Regions from separate parts of the Paenibacillus sp. FSL H8-0048 genome, predicted to be linked through region 2. Evidence: riboswitches for the same ligand, from Rfam matches in the RefSeq annotation. Region 2 holds a riboswitch; the other holds the start of a gene.
What was found. A riboswitch is a leader RNA that binds a small molecule or an ion and turns the genes downstream of it on or off. The one in region 2 is predicted to bind S-adenosylmethionine.
Positions count from the first base shown of each region.

Region 1 (7,937 bases), 3.4 Mb from region 2:
GAGGTGACGCTTAAGGCTTATACAGCGGCAGAGATCGACTTCTTCACCCGCATCAGCGGACTCAGTATCCGTGAAGTGCTGGAGCAGCTGCGCGCCGCCGGACTGAAGACTCTTACCGGAGGAGGAGCAGAGATTCTGTCTGACCAGTACCGCAAAAAAATGCGCGTCGACAAAGCCAACGTCGAGGAATATCTTGAGGTGCACCGCACCGCCCATCACCTTGGCATGAAGACCCACACTACGATGCTGTACGGGTCGATTGAATCCCGTGAGGACCGCATCCGCCATATGCTGCAAATTCGTGACCTGCAGGACGAGACAGGCGGATTCATGGTATTCATTCCGCTGTCCATGCAGCCTAAGAACAAGAATGCGGGCATTATGCGCCGCAACTCGGCGAATGAGGATCTGAAGACCATTGCCGTCAGCCGTCTGATGCTGGACAATTTCGATCATATCAAGGCTTACTTCATTAATATCGGACCCCAGTTGACCCAGGTTGCCCTGAACTTCGGCGCTTCCGATGTGCACGGAACGATCCTGAAGGAACGAATCAGCCATGCTGCCGGCGCGCTTACACCGGAGGGGCTGACCCGCGATGAGCTGATCTGGCTCGTGAAGGGTGCGGGACGGATTCCGGTAGAGCGGGATACCTTCTATAACGAGATCAAGGTATACGAATAAGAGAAAGAACTAGCTTCCCTCAGCCAGTGAACGCAGAACTGCCTTGTCCATTACGTACCCGAAAGGAAGATCAGTTCGCATGAGAACCTTACTTGTCCTGGGCGGCGGCTACGGCGGTCTTGCCCTCATTCAGCAACTGCTGGATCATCATCTCCCTTCTGATGTGGAGATCATTCTGGTGGACCGGATGCCCTATCAGGGGATCAAGACCGAATATTATGCACTGGCCGCAGGCACCGTCACCGATTACCATCTGCGGATTCAATTCCCGGTACACCCCCGCCTGACCGTTCGTTACGGGCAGGTGGGCTCCATTGATCTGGAGAGCAGGCTGGTCCTGCTCGACTCCGGGGAGCCGGTAGCCTATGATATCCTCGCGATTGCCCTCGGCTGTACGGATAATTACCATAACATTCCTGGTGCCGAGGAATACACCTGCAGTATTCAGAGCTTCGCCGGAACACGGGAAACTTACCGCCGGCTAAATGATGTGAAGCCTTATGGAACCGTCAACATTGTCGGCGGGGGGCTGAGCGGCGTAGAGATTGCTTCGGAGCTGCGGGAGAGCCGGCCGGATCTGAACATCTCCCTGATGGACCGGGGAGAACGTATTTTATCTTCTTTTCCGGCCAAGTTATCCAGGTATGTTGAGGAATGGTTCAGTGAGCATCAGGTGCAGACGATCGGCCGGGTGTCGGTCTCTCATGTTGAAAAGGATGCCATCTTCAATGGCACCCAGGCTATTCCGGCGGACGTTACGGTATGGACTGCCGGTATTCAGCCGGTGAAGGTCGTGCAGCAGTTGGAGCTTCCGAAGGACCGCGGAGGCAGGATCATTGTAGGGGAATATTACAATATTGCTGAGTACCCGGAGGTATACGTGATCGGGGATTGTGCCAGCCTGCCCTTCGCACCCAGTGCACAGGCGGCGGGTGCCCAGGGCGAGCAGGTTGGCCAGATTATTCAAGCACTGTGGCGGGGAGAAACCCCGAAGCTGCATAAGATTAAGCTGAAGGGAACCCTCGGTTCACTCGGCAAAAATGCCGGCTTCGGTCTGATGGGCCGCCGCTCCGTCATGGGCCGGGTTCCGCGCCTGCTGAAGAGCGGCGTGCTGTGGATGTCCAAACGCCATTTCGGCTGAAGCTTAGCCGTATAACAGGCAGCATTCGGTCTTAGCCTCTATCCGGCTTAATCAATCTCCAGGCTGTCCCAGGCCTCTGCTTCTCTTATAGCGGCTTCAATAGCCTCTTCCAGAGCAGCGGGGGAATCAGCCTCTATGATCTCCCCGTCAACCATGGCGAACGGCTGAAGATAACACGCTCCGCAGTTGTTCAGACAGCCGTACTCCACTACATCATATTCAGGGTTTTGTTCCAGCTTAAGCTTGAGCGGTTCAGTGCCGTGGCCGATGTTGCTGGCACAGAATTCTATAATTGGTCGCATGATGATCTCCCTATTCTGCCTTAACCATTTTATTTTTTAACTTTTTGTACTATAATAAACATACGAAAGGAGTGATTGAGAAATGAGTGAGAATGTACAAAGCGCAACCATGTACGATGAAGTACTGGAAGTCCTTGATAAACTTCGTCCGTTCCTGCAGCGCGATGGCGGTGACGTGGAACTGATTGATGTTGAAGACGGCATCGTTAAGCTGAAGCTTATGGGTGCATGCGGCAGTTGCCCAAGCTCCACGATCACGCTGAAAGCCGGGATCGAACGCGCCCTGATTGAAGAAGTAGAAGGCGTGGAAGAAGTCGTTCAGGTATTCTAATCCCGTTTCATAAACCATCCCGGCCTCCGCTAAGAGGCCGGGATTTTTTTTATTATAGAGGATTTCGTCTGCAGGATCAACCACCGGGTTCGCAAAAAAAACCAGAAGCGGCTCCGCCAGCCATTCCTGGCTGCCGGGCTGCTTCTGGTCTCATTAGGATTATTCAGCTTGCCTAAGCTTAAGCTTAAGCTTAGAATGCTGGAATAATCGCTCCATCATATTGCTTTTCGATGAATGCCTTCGCTTCCGGGGAAGTCAGCGCAGCTGCCAGCTTCTGAATGGCATCCGAATCCTTATTGTCAGGACGGGCTACCAGCAGGTTGGCATACGGGGAATCTCCGCCTTCGATGAACAACGCATCCTTCGTTGGAGACAGCTTGGCATCCAGGGCGAAGTTGGTGTTGATCAGCGCCAGGTCTACCTCATCCAGCTGACGGGGCAGCATGGCTGCATCCAGCTCAATGATATCCAGCTTCTTGGCGTTCTCGGTAATATCCGCTTTGGTGGAAGCAATGTTGGTGTCATCCTTCAGCTTGATCAGACCGTTCTTCGCCAGCAGAATCAATGCGCGGCCTCCGTTCGTTGCATCATTCGGAATCGCAACCTTCGCACCCTCTGCCAATTCGTCGATCGACTTGATTTTTTTGGAATAAGCGCCAAATGGCTCTACATGAACAGCGGTTACAGCTACGAGATCTGTGCCGTTCTTCGAGTTCTGATCATCCAGGTAAGGCTTGTGCTGGAAGAAGTTCGCATCGAGCTGCTTCTCGGCAAGCTGTGTATTGGGCAGGATATAATCCGAGAATTCTTTGATATCCAGCTTAATGCCTTGGGCTTCAAGCTGCGGGGCAATCGCTTTGAGGATTTCCGCATGCGGTACAGCAGAGGCACCAATCACCAGGGTTACCGGTTCTGCAGCAGGCTCTGTAGTCGCTTCTGCACCAGCCGCTTCCGTAGGTGCCGTTGTTGCAGCAGAATTCGCGGCGTTATTCGCCTTGTTGTTTCCGCAAGCGGCAAGCACCAATACCAAGGTCAGGCTGAATAATGTAAGCAGTACTTTTTTCATCTGTAAATCCCCCTCTAATCCATATGGTTTATTGAATAAGGCTATATGTGGACGTACCTTATTTCCGTGTAAAATGTCTTACCAGCCGGTCGCCGGCCATTTGCAGCAGCTGCACCAGAATGACCATCAGCGCTACCGAGATGATCATAACTTCCTTCTCATAACGGTAATATCCGTAGCGGATCGCCAGGTCACCCAGACCGCCGCCCCCGATCATGCCGGACATCGCAGTATACGAGACAAGGGTCACTACAGTAATGGTTACTCCGGCCAGCAGACCCGGACGGGCCTCCGGCAGCAGCACGCGCATCACAATCTGCCCGGTGGACGCTCCCATGCCCTGCGCTGCTTCAATGATTCCCCGGTCAACCTCCCGCAGTGCCGTCTCCACCAGTCTGGCGAAGAAGGGTGCCGCGCCGATCACCAGTGCCGGGATCGTTCCAAGTACCCCTATCGAGGTTCCCATAATAGTCTTACTTAACGGAATCAGGGCAACCATCAGAATGATAAAAGGAACCGAGCGCAGAATATTCACAATAAAGGATAATACCGAGTAAACAACCCTGATAATAATGTTTTTTGACTTCCCCCATAAATATAACACAATTCCGAGCGGTAAACCAAGGATTATTGTGAATATTCCTGAAATAGCGATCATTTTGAGTGTAGCAATCGTAGCTTCCAGCATTTCTTCCCAATTGATTGTGCTAAAATCCATTACGAAATCACCTCCACATCAAGCCCCTGCGCTACTAACTCACGGAGCGTGTCTTCAACCGCACCCTCAGGTCCTTCGAACCGTACAATCAGCTGCCCGTAAGGAACATCCTTGATCGTAGAGATAGTGCCATGAAGAATGGCGAAGTGGACCCCGGTTCCCTGAACCACCTGGGAGAGCGTGGACCCGTAAGTCTTTTGCCCGAGAAAAGTGATTTTGACAGACTTCGTGAAGCCTGGCTGCACAGCATCAATCGCTTGCCGGAGCGGTCCGTCCGACTGGGTCTCACTGCGGATGAATTCCTTGGTGACCTCATGCTTCGGCTTCAGAAAGACCTCAGCCACTTCACCCTGCTCCACAATGCCGCCGCCATGGATCACGGCAACACGGTCACAGATGCTCTGAATCACATGCATCTCATGGGTGATCAGCACGATGGTCAGATGGAATTTGCTGTTGATGTCCATCAGCAGGCGCAGAATGGAGTCTGTCGTCTGCGGATCAAGCGCCGAGGTCGCCTCATCGCATAACAGAACTTCCGGATCACTCGCCAGCGCCCGGGCAATCCCGACACGCTGCTTCTGTCCGCCGGATAGCTGGGCCGGGTACTTATTCCAGTGCTCCTCCAGTCCGACCAGCGCGAGCAGATCCTTGACCTTGCGTTCAATCTCGTTCCTTCCGGCTCCGATCAGCCGCAGCGGAAAGGCGATATTGTCATAGACTGTAGCCGATGAGAGCAAATTGAAATGCTGAAAAATCATCCCGATCTTGCGCCGCTGCTCCTGCAGCTGTCCCTGGCTAAGCGCTGTCAGCTCCACACCGCCCACCCATACTTCTCCCGCAGTCGGGCGCTCCAGCAGATTAATGCAGCGGATCAGCGTGCTTTTGCCGGCCCCGGAGTGACCGATCACCCCGAAGATTTCACCCTTCTTAATCGACAGGCTCAGCGCAGAGAGTGCAGTTGCCTGCTTACTGCCTTTGCCATACACCTTAGTTATATCCTTCAATTCTATCAACCGCTGCGTCCCCCTTCTGTTCTAGCTTCCATCATTGCAATAAAAAGACCCCTTACGATCCATGCAGATCGCAAGAGGCCCTGTGTGTATAATGACAATGCCTTCTCATCTGCCAAATACCCCGTAACCGGCGGCATTGTAGGAATTAGCACCATGACATTTGGATGCAGCGCTTCGCTGTATTCAAACCGGTTGCCGGGCTTCATCGGGCCTATCCCTCCGCCGCTCTCGATAAGATAAAGTATGAGGTTATATATTCCGTATCCTGTCAGAAGTTAATGTATGCCTTAGTATAGTTCAGTTTCGAGTTTTTTGTCAAAGGTAAGTTTTTACGTACGTTCATGTCCGGATTTCGGGCCTGAGGCCGCTAGTTTCTTGTGCCATTGTTCATTCCCGTACTTGTATGCGGCGGTCAGGGATTGGCATACCATCTCCAGACTCTGCTTCAAATCCTCCAGATGGCTGTCCAGATCCTCCAGACGGATCTTGTCATGCAGTCCCTGGTGACGCTGCCAGAGGTCGTCGGTCATCTCCGCGTTCATGTAATGGATCTCGGCATTACGCCGCTTGCGCAGATTCTCCACCGGCTCCCGGTAGGAATTCCTGATCCGCTCCAGTTCGTCCGCGAGCGGATGATGCGGGTGAAGCAGCTGAAATTGCCTCAGCACCGTGAAATAGGAGAAATGCGTCTTCACCTTGCCTGTATTGAGATGGTACAGATTATTGAGCACCGTACCCAGCTTGTCCAGCAGCGAGAAGACACGGATGAAGCCATCCTTGTAGAAATACACATATCTGGCGTACTCCCCCTGCTCGGTGGACGACATATCATCCATATAACCGGCAATCACTGACTTCCGGAAAAAGGCGGCTGCGAACCAGCTCTGCTCCAGCTCATCCAAAGAGGAGATCAGGCCCCGTGTCCAGATTTCCAGCTTGCGGTATTCATGGTCATGGTCTTCATGTGCCGCCATCTCCTTGCGCAGCATGGAGGCAGCCTTCGCCATGGACTCCATAGCTTCAGCCAGCACACCGCTGTTCACGCGGGGCGGCTCTCCCAGTAATGTCCGCAGCATATTTTGACCCTCCTTAAAGTTCACTTCTACGCTAGAGGAAAATAACGGTTCCAGCCCCGCGCTACCCGCTTCGCAATATCCTCGCTTGGAGCCAGCTCCTCCGGGTATCCCGGCTTCATCCGGGCATCTATAATGATCGGCAGCGTATAGCTGATACTGCCCCGGCGTACCCCGGCCGCCGAATAAATATCATCCGCCGGATTGAAGCGGGTGAATACAGACCACAGGAATGAGGTCTGTGTTCTTACCGCCTCTTCCGCCTGATCGACCAGCACAATCAAAGGCCAGGAGGTCTCCCTCTCCTTGAAGGCAGTAACCAGCCGCTCTGGCAGCTCCGGGTCCTCTTCATAGGATGCACCGGAAACGGCTAAACATCCTCCGCAATAAGGCACAGCGGCGGTGATTGATGGAAGCAGCCCCTCTGTATAGGTCCTCGGCAGCTGACGGACCGGGCTTCCGATGCCCGCCATCACCGCCTTACTGCCATGGTTCAGCTTGCGTCCGGTATAATCCAGCGTATCCATGGAGGTATTGGCAAAGATCGTCAGATCCGTGTGCGGGTTGAAGCGCTCAAGCACCGTTTCCAGCAATTTAGGGAAATCGGCAAGCTCTACCTGAACATTAGTCAGCAGCAGGAATTTGGTTAAGGAGAGCTGGCCTTCCCCTAAGATACGAAACGCAGACACCATATACTCACGCGGATAGCTCTCCCTCACGACCGCTGAGGTCAATGAATGCGAACCGGATTCGGAATAGGACCATAGCGCTTTGACCGAAGGGATCAGCAGAGGATAGGCCGGAGCGAGCAGCCGCTGCAAATAATCCTTCAGATAATAATCCTCCTGGCGCGGCTTGCCGGTGATGGTCGCCGGGTAGATGGCATCCTTGCGGTGCCACATCCGCTGAACATGCATGACTGGGAAATCATGCTGCATGGAATAGTAGCCGGACTGGCTGCCATACGGTCCTTCCGCTCTCCGCTCCAGCGGAGACACACGTCCCCGGATGGAGAATTCAGCCTCGGCCGGAATCCGGTGCCCGCCCAAGGGGTCCTGCACCATGGGAAGCTTGCCGCCCAGCATCAGCGACGCCAGCATCAGCTCCGGAATCCGTTCCGGGACCGGAGCCACTGCCGCAGCAATCAGGGCCGGCGGCCCGCCGATGAAGACAGACACCGGCAGGGTCTCGCCGAGATGCTCTGCCTGCGAGTGATGGAAGCCGCCACCCTTGTGAATCTGCCAGTGGATGCCTGTGGTGCTGTCGTCGTACATCTGAATCCGGTACATTCCGAGGTTATGATCCTTGGGGTTGGTGATATTCTCCGTATAGACCAGAGGAAGCGTGAGGAATGCCCCGCCATCCTTAGGCCAGGCTGTAATCCGGGGCAGCTCCTTCAGCGGATCACTGCTGCTGCAGACGCCGAGCACCGGAGCCTCTCCTTGCGGTACGTTCTTGGTTCCTGCCCTCAGCAGCTCAAGCAGCACCGTCCTCTCCCGCCATAAGCCGGCGGCTGAAGGCGGAATCAGCTGCTCCATCGCCGTTGTCAGCGACTTCAGCAGCTGTTCTGGTCTGGTCCCGAAGGCCTTGTTGACGCGCCGGACTG
Region 1 covers NZ_JBBODF010000001.1:5,893,320-5,901,256, reverse strand. The annotation lists gene mqnE (aminofutalosine synthase MqnE) at 1-684, shown strand, start outside; gene NSU18_RS25570 (NAD(P)/FAD-dependent oxidoreductase) at 764-1,825, shown strand; gene NSU18_RS25565 (YuzB family protein) at 1,873-2,127, opposite strand; gene NSU18_RS25560 (NifU family protein) at 2,210-2,458, shown strand; gene NSU18_RS25555 (MetQ/NlpA family ABC transporter substrate-binding protein) at 2,649-3,524, opposite strand; gene NSU18_RS25550 (methionine ABC transporter permease) at 3,583-4,242, opposite strand; gene NSU18_RS25545 (methionine ABC transporter ATP-binding protein) at 4,242-5,258, opposite strand; SAM riboswitch class I at 5,361-5,496, opposite strand; gene NSU18_RS25540 (Cthe_2314 family HEPN domain-containing protein) at 5,588-6,334, opposite strand; gene NSU18_RS25535 (UbiD family decarboxylase) at 6,361-7,937, opposite strand, start outside.
Region 1: linked by a shared signal. The riboswitch ahead of NSU18_RS25545 (methionine ABC transporter ATP-binding protein) and the one ahead of metA (homoserine O-acetyltransferase MetA) in region 2 are both predicted to bind S-adenosylmethionine.

Region 2 (7,937 bases):
CATCACTGTGGGCACCGGGATCGGTGCCGGTGCCGTGGTAGGCGGGAAGCTCGTTCACGGGCTGTCCCATCCTGAGATGGGCCATATTCTGGTCCGTCGTCATCCTGAGGACCACTACGAAGGCTTCTGCCCTTATCACGGCGATTGCCTGGAGGGTCTGGCAGCAGGTCCGGCTATCGGCAAGCGCTGGGGTAAGCCTGCGGGCGAGCTGCCGGCGGATCATCCGGCATGGGCGATGGAGGCTCACTATCTGGCTCATGCACTGATGAACTATGTGCTGATCCTCTCGCCGCAGAAGATCGTAATGGGCGGCGGTGTGATGAAGCAGAGCCAGCTCTTCCCGCTGATCCATGCCAAGCTGCAGGAGCTGCTCGGCGGATATGTGCAGCATCCCGCGCTCAATCAAGAGATTGGCAGCTATATTGTGCCTCCGCAGCTTGGAGATAATGCCGGTTTGTCGGGTGCACTGGGTCTGGCCAAGCTGGCTTTGGACCGCAATTAGGATCTGCTGACAAAAAGGCATTGACTGTTACGTAATATATGGTATTCTAGGTTTTAACAGTATAGCATTTAAGAGGAAGCACCTCTTTCACGAATTTCGTGGGAGAGGTGCTTTTTTGCGTTCAAAGATAAGAATTTATATGCTTCGCGCTAAAATTATCCTTATCTTTCTCGCTGAAACGGTACCGCCCTTTTAAAGGACGGCAATGCCGTTTCCACTTGAAATATGTCATGCGTACTGTAAAACGACGAAAGTAGGGATTGATATGCAGATCGTATTTATGAACCGTTTGTGCAGAAGATCAGGTATGGACGGGGAGGTGTTTGCCCAGCTGTGGATTGGAGAGGAAGATGGGCAGTGGCGTCTGGGCTGGCGTGATTTCTCCGGCGAACAGGAGACGGGCGACAGCCTGTGGTATGAAGGCGGATCATGGAATGAGATGCTGTGTGTATACCGTCACGAGCTTGCCGTGAAGATGGGGGATGGCTACCGCCCGCTGATTGACGGGGTATTTCATGACGAGGATAACCTCAGCAGCCGCAGCCAGGAGCAGCTTAAGCTGCAGTATTACAGTGAACAATACGGCAATGAAGCCATCTTCGAGGAGCTGTGCTCCTGGCGTAGAGGGAAGGCCTCAGGCGAACGGAAGGCGCCTTACATCCTGGCCAGTAACCGTCTGCTGCGCATGATCAGCACATTTCTTCCCCGCACGGAGGAGGAACTGCTGCAGCTTCCGGGTGTAGGTGAAGGCAAAGCCTCACAGTATGGAGCAGACTGGCTCAGTATCACCGCAGCGGCTGAGCGTGAGCATGATTTTCCCCTAGGCTGGGTGAATCATGCCATAGACGAAGAGAGCTTCGTATCCTGGCAATATAAGCAGAAGGAGCTTAAGTACAAGAAGCAGCTGGAGCGGCTGAGACTGCGGCGTGTTCTGTTACAGGGGATCGAAGAGGGGCAGGGGATGGAGCAGCTCAGAGTGCTTAGCGGCGTTTCACGCCGGGAAGTGCTTGAAGTTGTAGAGGAGCTGGAGAAGGATGGCTACTCGGCCGAGAAGCTCATTACCCTGGAGCTGAGCGGGGTGAGCCCCGAAGAACAGAACAGTATTTGGACAGCCTTTGAACTGATCGGCGACAACTTCCTGAAGCCTGTCCTTTACAAAGCTTACGGTGAATCTTTCGTTCCTGCTGAAGGACTCGATCTGTATTACGAACGCCTGCGGCTGATCCGCATCCGTTTCCGGCGTGAACATCCGGCGGCGTTAAGGATGGTCACCCCTCAATAATTATGGAGACTGACGGCCTGCAGCGGCCCCAATCTGCGGTTCTGAAGAGCGGAATTCCTGATCGCCGCAGACGCATTACATACGGGTGACATACCAAAAAGACGAAGGCTCCCCGGGTCCCGGGATAACCGGGTATACGGTGCCTTCGTCCTTCGTATTCGTCCGCCCTGCTTCATAACCATTCCTTCTTACGGAAGATAATGAGCATTCCGCAGCCTAGCGTCACCATCACGGCAATGACGCCATAGTAGCCGTACTCGGTGTGGATCTCCGGGATATTGTCAAAGTTCATGCCGTAGATTCCGGTAATCACGGTTAGCGGCATGAATATGGTAGTAATTGCCGTAAATACACGCATGATTTCATTGGCGCGGTTTGCAATACTTGATTGATAAGCTTCGCGCAAGTTGCCCATGAGATCGCGGTATGTTTCGAAGGTTTCAGAGATCTTGACCGCATTCTCATAGATATCGCTGAAATACTTCTGCAGCTGATCGTCGATCAGGCGGAGATCCTTTTTGTTAAGCGTGTTGATAACTTCCTTCTGCGGGCCGAGCATCTTCTTCAGCCAGAGAATCTCACTGCGTAGCCCTATGATCTCGCTCAGATGCGATTTCTTGGTATGCATAAGGATATCTTCCTCCAGCTTCTCAATCCGCGCTTCAATCCGGTCACCGACCGAGAAGAAGTTGTCGACAACGAGGTCGATCAGCAGATACAGGAAGCGGTCAGGCGTACTGACCTCCTGCTCCCACAGAACGGGCTTCAGGACACGCAGCTCATGGATCTTCTGCTTCGTAACGGTAATAATATAATGTCTGCCAAGGAATACGTTGAGCGCACGGAGGAAAATCTCCTCATCATCGAACCGGATGCTGTTCACCACGATGAAATAATGACTCTCATAAATCTCCAGCTTCGGACGCTGATCCTCTTCACTCAGACAGTCTTCCACAGCCAGATCATGCAGGCCGTATACAGGCTGAAGCTCAACAAGGTCCTCCACATCCGCATCAATCCAGTAGAACCCCTCGGCAGGGGCGGTTAAAGTTTCTTCAATATTGTCAATAGGCGTAAAAACCCCTGCATTCACCAGCCGGATTTTCATCTGATTCACTCCTTATGTCCCTGGTCTTCTCCAGGGGTATGCTAATTTCAGCACACGGAAAAAATCAGCTTGGCCGGTGGTACAATCATGGATGAAGGCCAAAAGACGGTCCGAGAGCATGAAGAAAAAGGGCTCCCGCCGCCGGCAAGCTGATGTTAATCCTGTGTGGTTGTTCATTCTGCACGCATATTCGCGAGCCCGGGTCGCCTTCCATTGTTCTCTCACCTCTTCTTTTCGCCGTTTATTTTGAAATATAAAAATTTATAGGTTTCACACCATAACTAATTTTTATATTTCTCGCTGAAACGGTGCCGTCCTTTAAAAGGAGAGCAAAGCCGTTTCCACTTGGTTAAAACACTTGTCTAGTATAACGCCGGGATATGGGTCTTACAAGAGAAATTGTTTTCTGTCATAAGGCCCCTTCAGCATTGTATGGACTTGACGAAAAGGAGGTTCATGATTTAAAGTGAAATTTAAGAAAAAGCATCTTTCGGATGCTTAAGGCTATTCAACTGAATACAGCTAAATCTTATCAAGAGCAGGTGGAGGGACTAGCCCGATGAAACCCGGCAACCGGCGTGTGAGCGCACGGTGCTAATTCTTGCGGAAGCTTTGCAGGGCGTTATTCGTCCGGCCGAAGTTCTCTGGCAGATGAGAGAGGCGCATATGACTGCATGATATGACCTTTCTCGCCCGGGAAAGGTCTTTTTTCGCTACCCTGCCTCAGGTTTAACCACCGAGTGGAACCCTATTTCAGTTAAGGAGTGAACAGCAATGCCTATCAAAATTCCCGACAGTCTGCCGGCCAAAGAAGTGTTATCCGGTGAGAATATTTTTGTAATGGATGAAAGCCAGGCCTTCCATCAGGATATCCGTCCCCTGCGGATCGCCATCCTGAATCTGATGCCTACCAAAGAAACTACTGAGACCCAGCTGCTGCGCCTTATCGGGAATTCCCCGCTTCAGGTGGATGTTGTTCTGCTTCATCCCAGCTCCCACACGTCGAAGAATACTTCGGCTGAGCATTTGAAGAGCTTTTACGTAACCTTTGATGAGATCAGCCACCGCCGGTTCGATGGCCTGATCGTAACGGGCGCTCCCGTAGAACAACTGGAATTTGAGGATGTCAACTACTGGGAAGAGCTGAAAGTGATTTTTGAGTGGAGCAAGCAGAATGTTACCTCGACCATGCACATCTGTTGGGCGGCGCAGGCAGGGCTGTATCATCACTTCGGCGTGCGCAAGGTGAGTCTGCCGGACAAATGCTTTGGAGTGTTTCCGCATACGTTGAGCCATAATAATGTCAAGCTGCTGCGCGGCTTCGATGAAGTGTTCCATGTTCCGCATTCCCGCCATACCGACGTCTCCCGCGAAGATATTGAGCAGAATCCGGAGCTGCAGATTCTGGCAGAATCCGAGGAAGCCGGGGTGTACCTGGTGGCTACGCATGACGGGAAGCAGATTTTTGTCACCGGACATTCGGAATATGATCCCTTCTCGCTGAAATGGGAGTACGACCGGGATATCGCCAAGGGGATGGAGGTTGCCCTGCCGAAGCACTATTATCCCAAGGATGATCCGACGCGTACACCTCCGGCAGTCTGGCGTGCCCATGCCAACTTATTATTCGCTAATTGGCTCAATTACTATGTATACCAGGAGACTCCTTACGATATTGGGGCGTTTATCTAAGAGGTTGACTTATTCTTAATAGAAGTAATTAATTTAGGAGGCAATGGAGATGGATGAGAAACTGAGAATTGAGAGCAGACTGGCACAGATTGGTTCAATGGAGGACCCCGCCACCGGGGCCATTAATTACCCGATTTATCATGCGACGGCTTTCCGTCACCCTAGACTTGGGCAAAGCACGGGCTTTGATTACATCCGCACCAAAAATCCTACCCGCTCTGTCCTCGAAGAAGCGGCAGCGGCCCTGGAATCCGGGGATGCCGGCTTCGCCTGCGCCTCCGGTATGGCTGCACTGACTACGGTGTTCACCTTGTTTGGACAAGGGGACCATCTCATTGTGTCGCTCGACCTGTACGGCGGAACCTATCGGCTGCTGGAACGCATTCTCTCCAAATACGGCATCAGTGCCTCCTATGTAGATACGAACGATCTGGATGGACTGGAGGCGGCCCGCCAGCCGGGCACGAAAGCCGTATTCATTGAGACGCCGACCAATCCGCTGATGATGATTACGGATGTCGAAGCCGTATGTACCTGGGCCCGCCATCACGGGCTGCTTACGATTGTGGATAATACGCTGCTGACTCCATTCTTCCAGCGTCCGCTGGAGCTTGGAGCAGATATCGTGGTTCACAGTGCGACTAAGTATCTGGGCGGGCATAACGATGTGCTGGCTGGGCTGATTGTGACCAAGGGCGCAGAATTGTCGGCTGAAATGGCCGTCCTGCATAACTCGCTGGGAGCGGTTCTCGCACCGAATGACAGCTACCAGCTAATGAAGGGCATGAAGACCCTCGCCCTGCGCATGGAGCGGCATGAGAGCAACGCCCTGGCCATCGCCCGTTATCTGCAGGAGCATCCGGCTATTGCCGAGGTCTTCCACCCGGGCCTGCCGGACCATCCGGGGTATGCCATTCAGAACCGCCAGTCCTCCGGCAACACCGGGATCTTCTCCTTCAAGGTAAAAGAGGCGGGCTATGTGGAGCCGCTGCTCCGCCATATCAAGCTGATCGCCTTCGCCGAGAGTCTGGGCGGTGTTGAATCGCTGATGACCTATCCGGCGATACAGACCCACGCCGATATTCCAGCTGAAATCCGCGATGCTGTAGGCGTGGATGACCGGCTGCTGCGTTTCTCAGTCGGCATAGAGCATGTAGATGATCTGATCGCGGATCTAAGGCAGGCTCTTGAGGCCGCACGGAGCGAGCTGGAATAAGGCGATGTGCCGGACCTGACCAGGCATGCGGGATTCGCAAAACGTACAAGCAGTAGTGCCTTCGGGCGCTGCTGTTTAATTTTGCCTGGGACAAGGTCAAATACCGGTCCTGCGCAGCGAAACATTTTTCAAGAACAGCCGATTGTGATACGATGGGAGAACGAGTATATTTACTTCAAATTAAATTTATCTATACTACTTCATAGATTTAGAGGAGGCCGTCAACAGTGAGTGCAGTCGATCTTATACTGGATAAGGCACTGAAGGGTGAGCGTCTTCAACTGGAAGACACGATCACGTTGTTCGAGAGCAATGAAATTGAGAAGATGGGCGCTGCCGCAGATATTATTATGAAGCGCTGGCACCCGGAGCCAGTGACAACATTCGTCATCGGCCGCAACATTAATTACACCAATGTATGTGATGTATATTGCCGCTTCTGCGCCTTTTACCGCAGACCCGGTTCGGAGGAAGGCTATGTGCTTCCCGATGAAACAATCTATCAGAAGATTGCTGAGACCATGAGCGTGAACGGAACCGAAATTCTGATGCAGGGCGGTACGAATCCCAATTTGCCGTTCAGCTATTATACGGATATTCTGCGCGGCATCAAGCAGCGGTTCCCGGAGATTACAATGCATTCCTTCTCACCTGCTGAGATTATGAAAATGGTAGAGGTCTCCGGCCTGCCGCTGGAACAGGTCATGCGTGAGATTCATGCTGCGGGCCTCGATTCCCTGCCCGGCGGTGGCGCAGAGATTCTCGATGACCGTACCCGCCGCAAGATCAGCCGGCTCAAGGGCTCCTGGCGCGAGTGGATGGATGTCATGCAGACCGCACACCGGATCGGCATGAATACAACAGCCACGATGGTAATTGGTCTGGGCGAGAGCATGGAAGAACGGGCGCTGCATCTGCTGCGTGTACGTGAAGCGCAGGACGAATGTATTGCGAACAAATATGATTCTGAAGGCTTCCTGGCGTTCATCTCCTGGACCTTCCAGCCGGATAATACGAACCTGAAGCTGGACCGCCAGACCCCGGAGGAGTACCTGAAGACCGTAGCCATCAGCCGTCTGGTGCTGGACAATATCAAGAACTTCCAGTCCTCCTGGGTAACGATGGGTCCTGAAGTAGGTAAGCTCTCCCTGCAATACGGCTGCAATGACTTCGGCAGCACGATGATCGAGGAGAACGTAGTCTCCTCCGCTGGCGCGACCTACAAGGTCAACATCGAGTCTATCACCCAGCTCATCCGCGAAGCGGGCAAGATTCCGGCGCAGCGCAACACGCGTTATGACATCCTGCGCACCTTCGAGGATGCCAGCGCGAAGATCGATAATGATTTTATTATGCAGAACTAGAATATAGCCTATACACCAACAGATCCATAACGGGGCTGTGCTACATATATGTAGCACAGCCCCGTTATGCTTTTTGGAAACTATTGTTTCCTCCAGTTCGGAACAAGAAGTATATCAATGCTAAAACTACACGTAAGCCGAATAGCAATCGGTACAGCGTCATGTAGCAAATGTATACGAAAAACAGCATACATTGTGTTCACTCGCAGGCACATGGCCGAATGTATGTGAAAAACAGCATACACTGTGCTCACTCAAAGGCATATGGCCCGAATGTATACGAAAAATAACACACATTGTGCTTGCACGCAGGCGCATGGCCCGAATGTATGTGAAAAACAGCATATATTGAGCTGGTGTTCCAGGTAATCCCATTGCAATGGGATGTCGTTGTTTTTGTCATAGGATTGTAAAATGATATCGTTATTTTTTACAAAAAACGATGAAATAATGTGAGATTTTACACAACAATTTATATGAGTTAATGGAATTTGATAGATTCATAGGGGAGGCTATGATACAATTTTTCGGACAGTGGTAGAATAATATAGCAATCACAGGGAGGAAATTAGATTTATGGGAGAGAGAAGATGGAACAAGCCGATAGCTTCTTTATTGGCTACCACAGTTCTGGCAGCACAGATGCTGGGCGGAGTATTCAATGTTCCTGTGCTGGCGGCAGGAAAGGCTGAGGCTTCTCCGGTGATTAATCCGGGAACCATTAATTTACGTTTGATGAGCACCACTGATGTTCATACGAACGTATATGGTTG
Region 2 covers NZ_JBBODF010000001.1:2,449,194-2,457,130, reverse strand. The annotation lists gene NSU18_RS10625 (ROK family protein) at 1-502, shown strand, start outside; gene NSU18_RS10620 (HRDC domain-containing protein) at 768-1,784, shown strand; gene corA (magnesium/cobalt transporter CorA) at 1,957-2,892, opposite strand; SAM riboswitch class I at 3,419-3,550, shown strand; gene metA (homoserine O-acetyltransferase MetA) at 3,667-4,584, shown strand; gene NSU18_RS10605 (aminotransferase class I/II-fold pyridoxal phosphate-dependent enzyme) at 4,634-5,800, shown strand; gene mqnC (cyclic dehypoxanthinyl futalosine synthase) at 6,028-7,164, shown strand; gene NSU18_RS10595 (bifunctional 2',3'-cyclic-nucleotide 2'-phosphodiesterase/3'-nucleotidase) at 7,741-7,937, shown strand, end outside.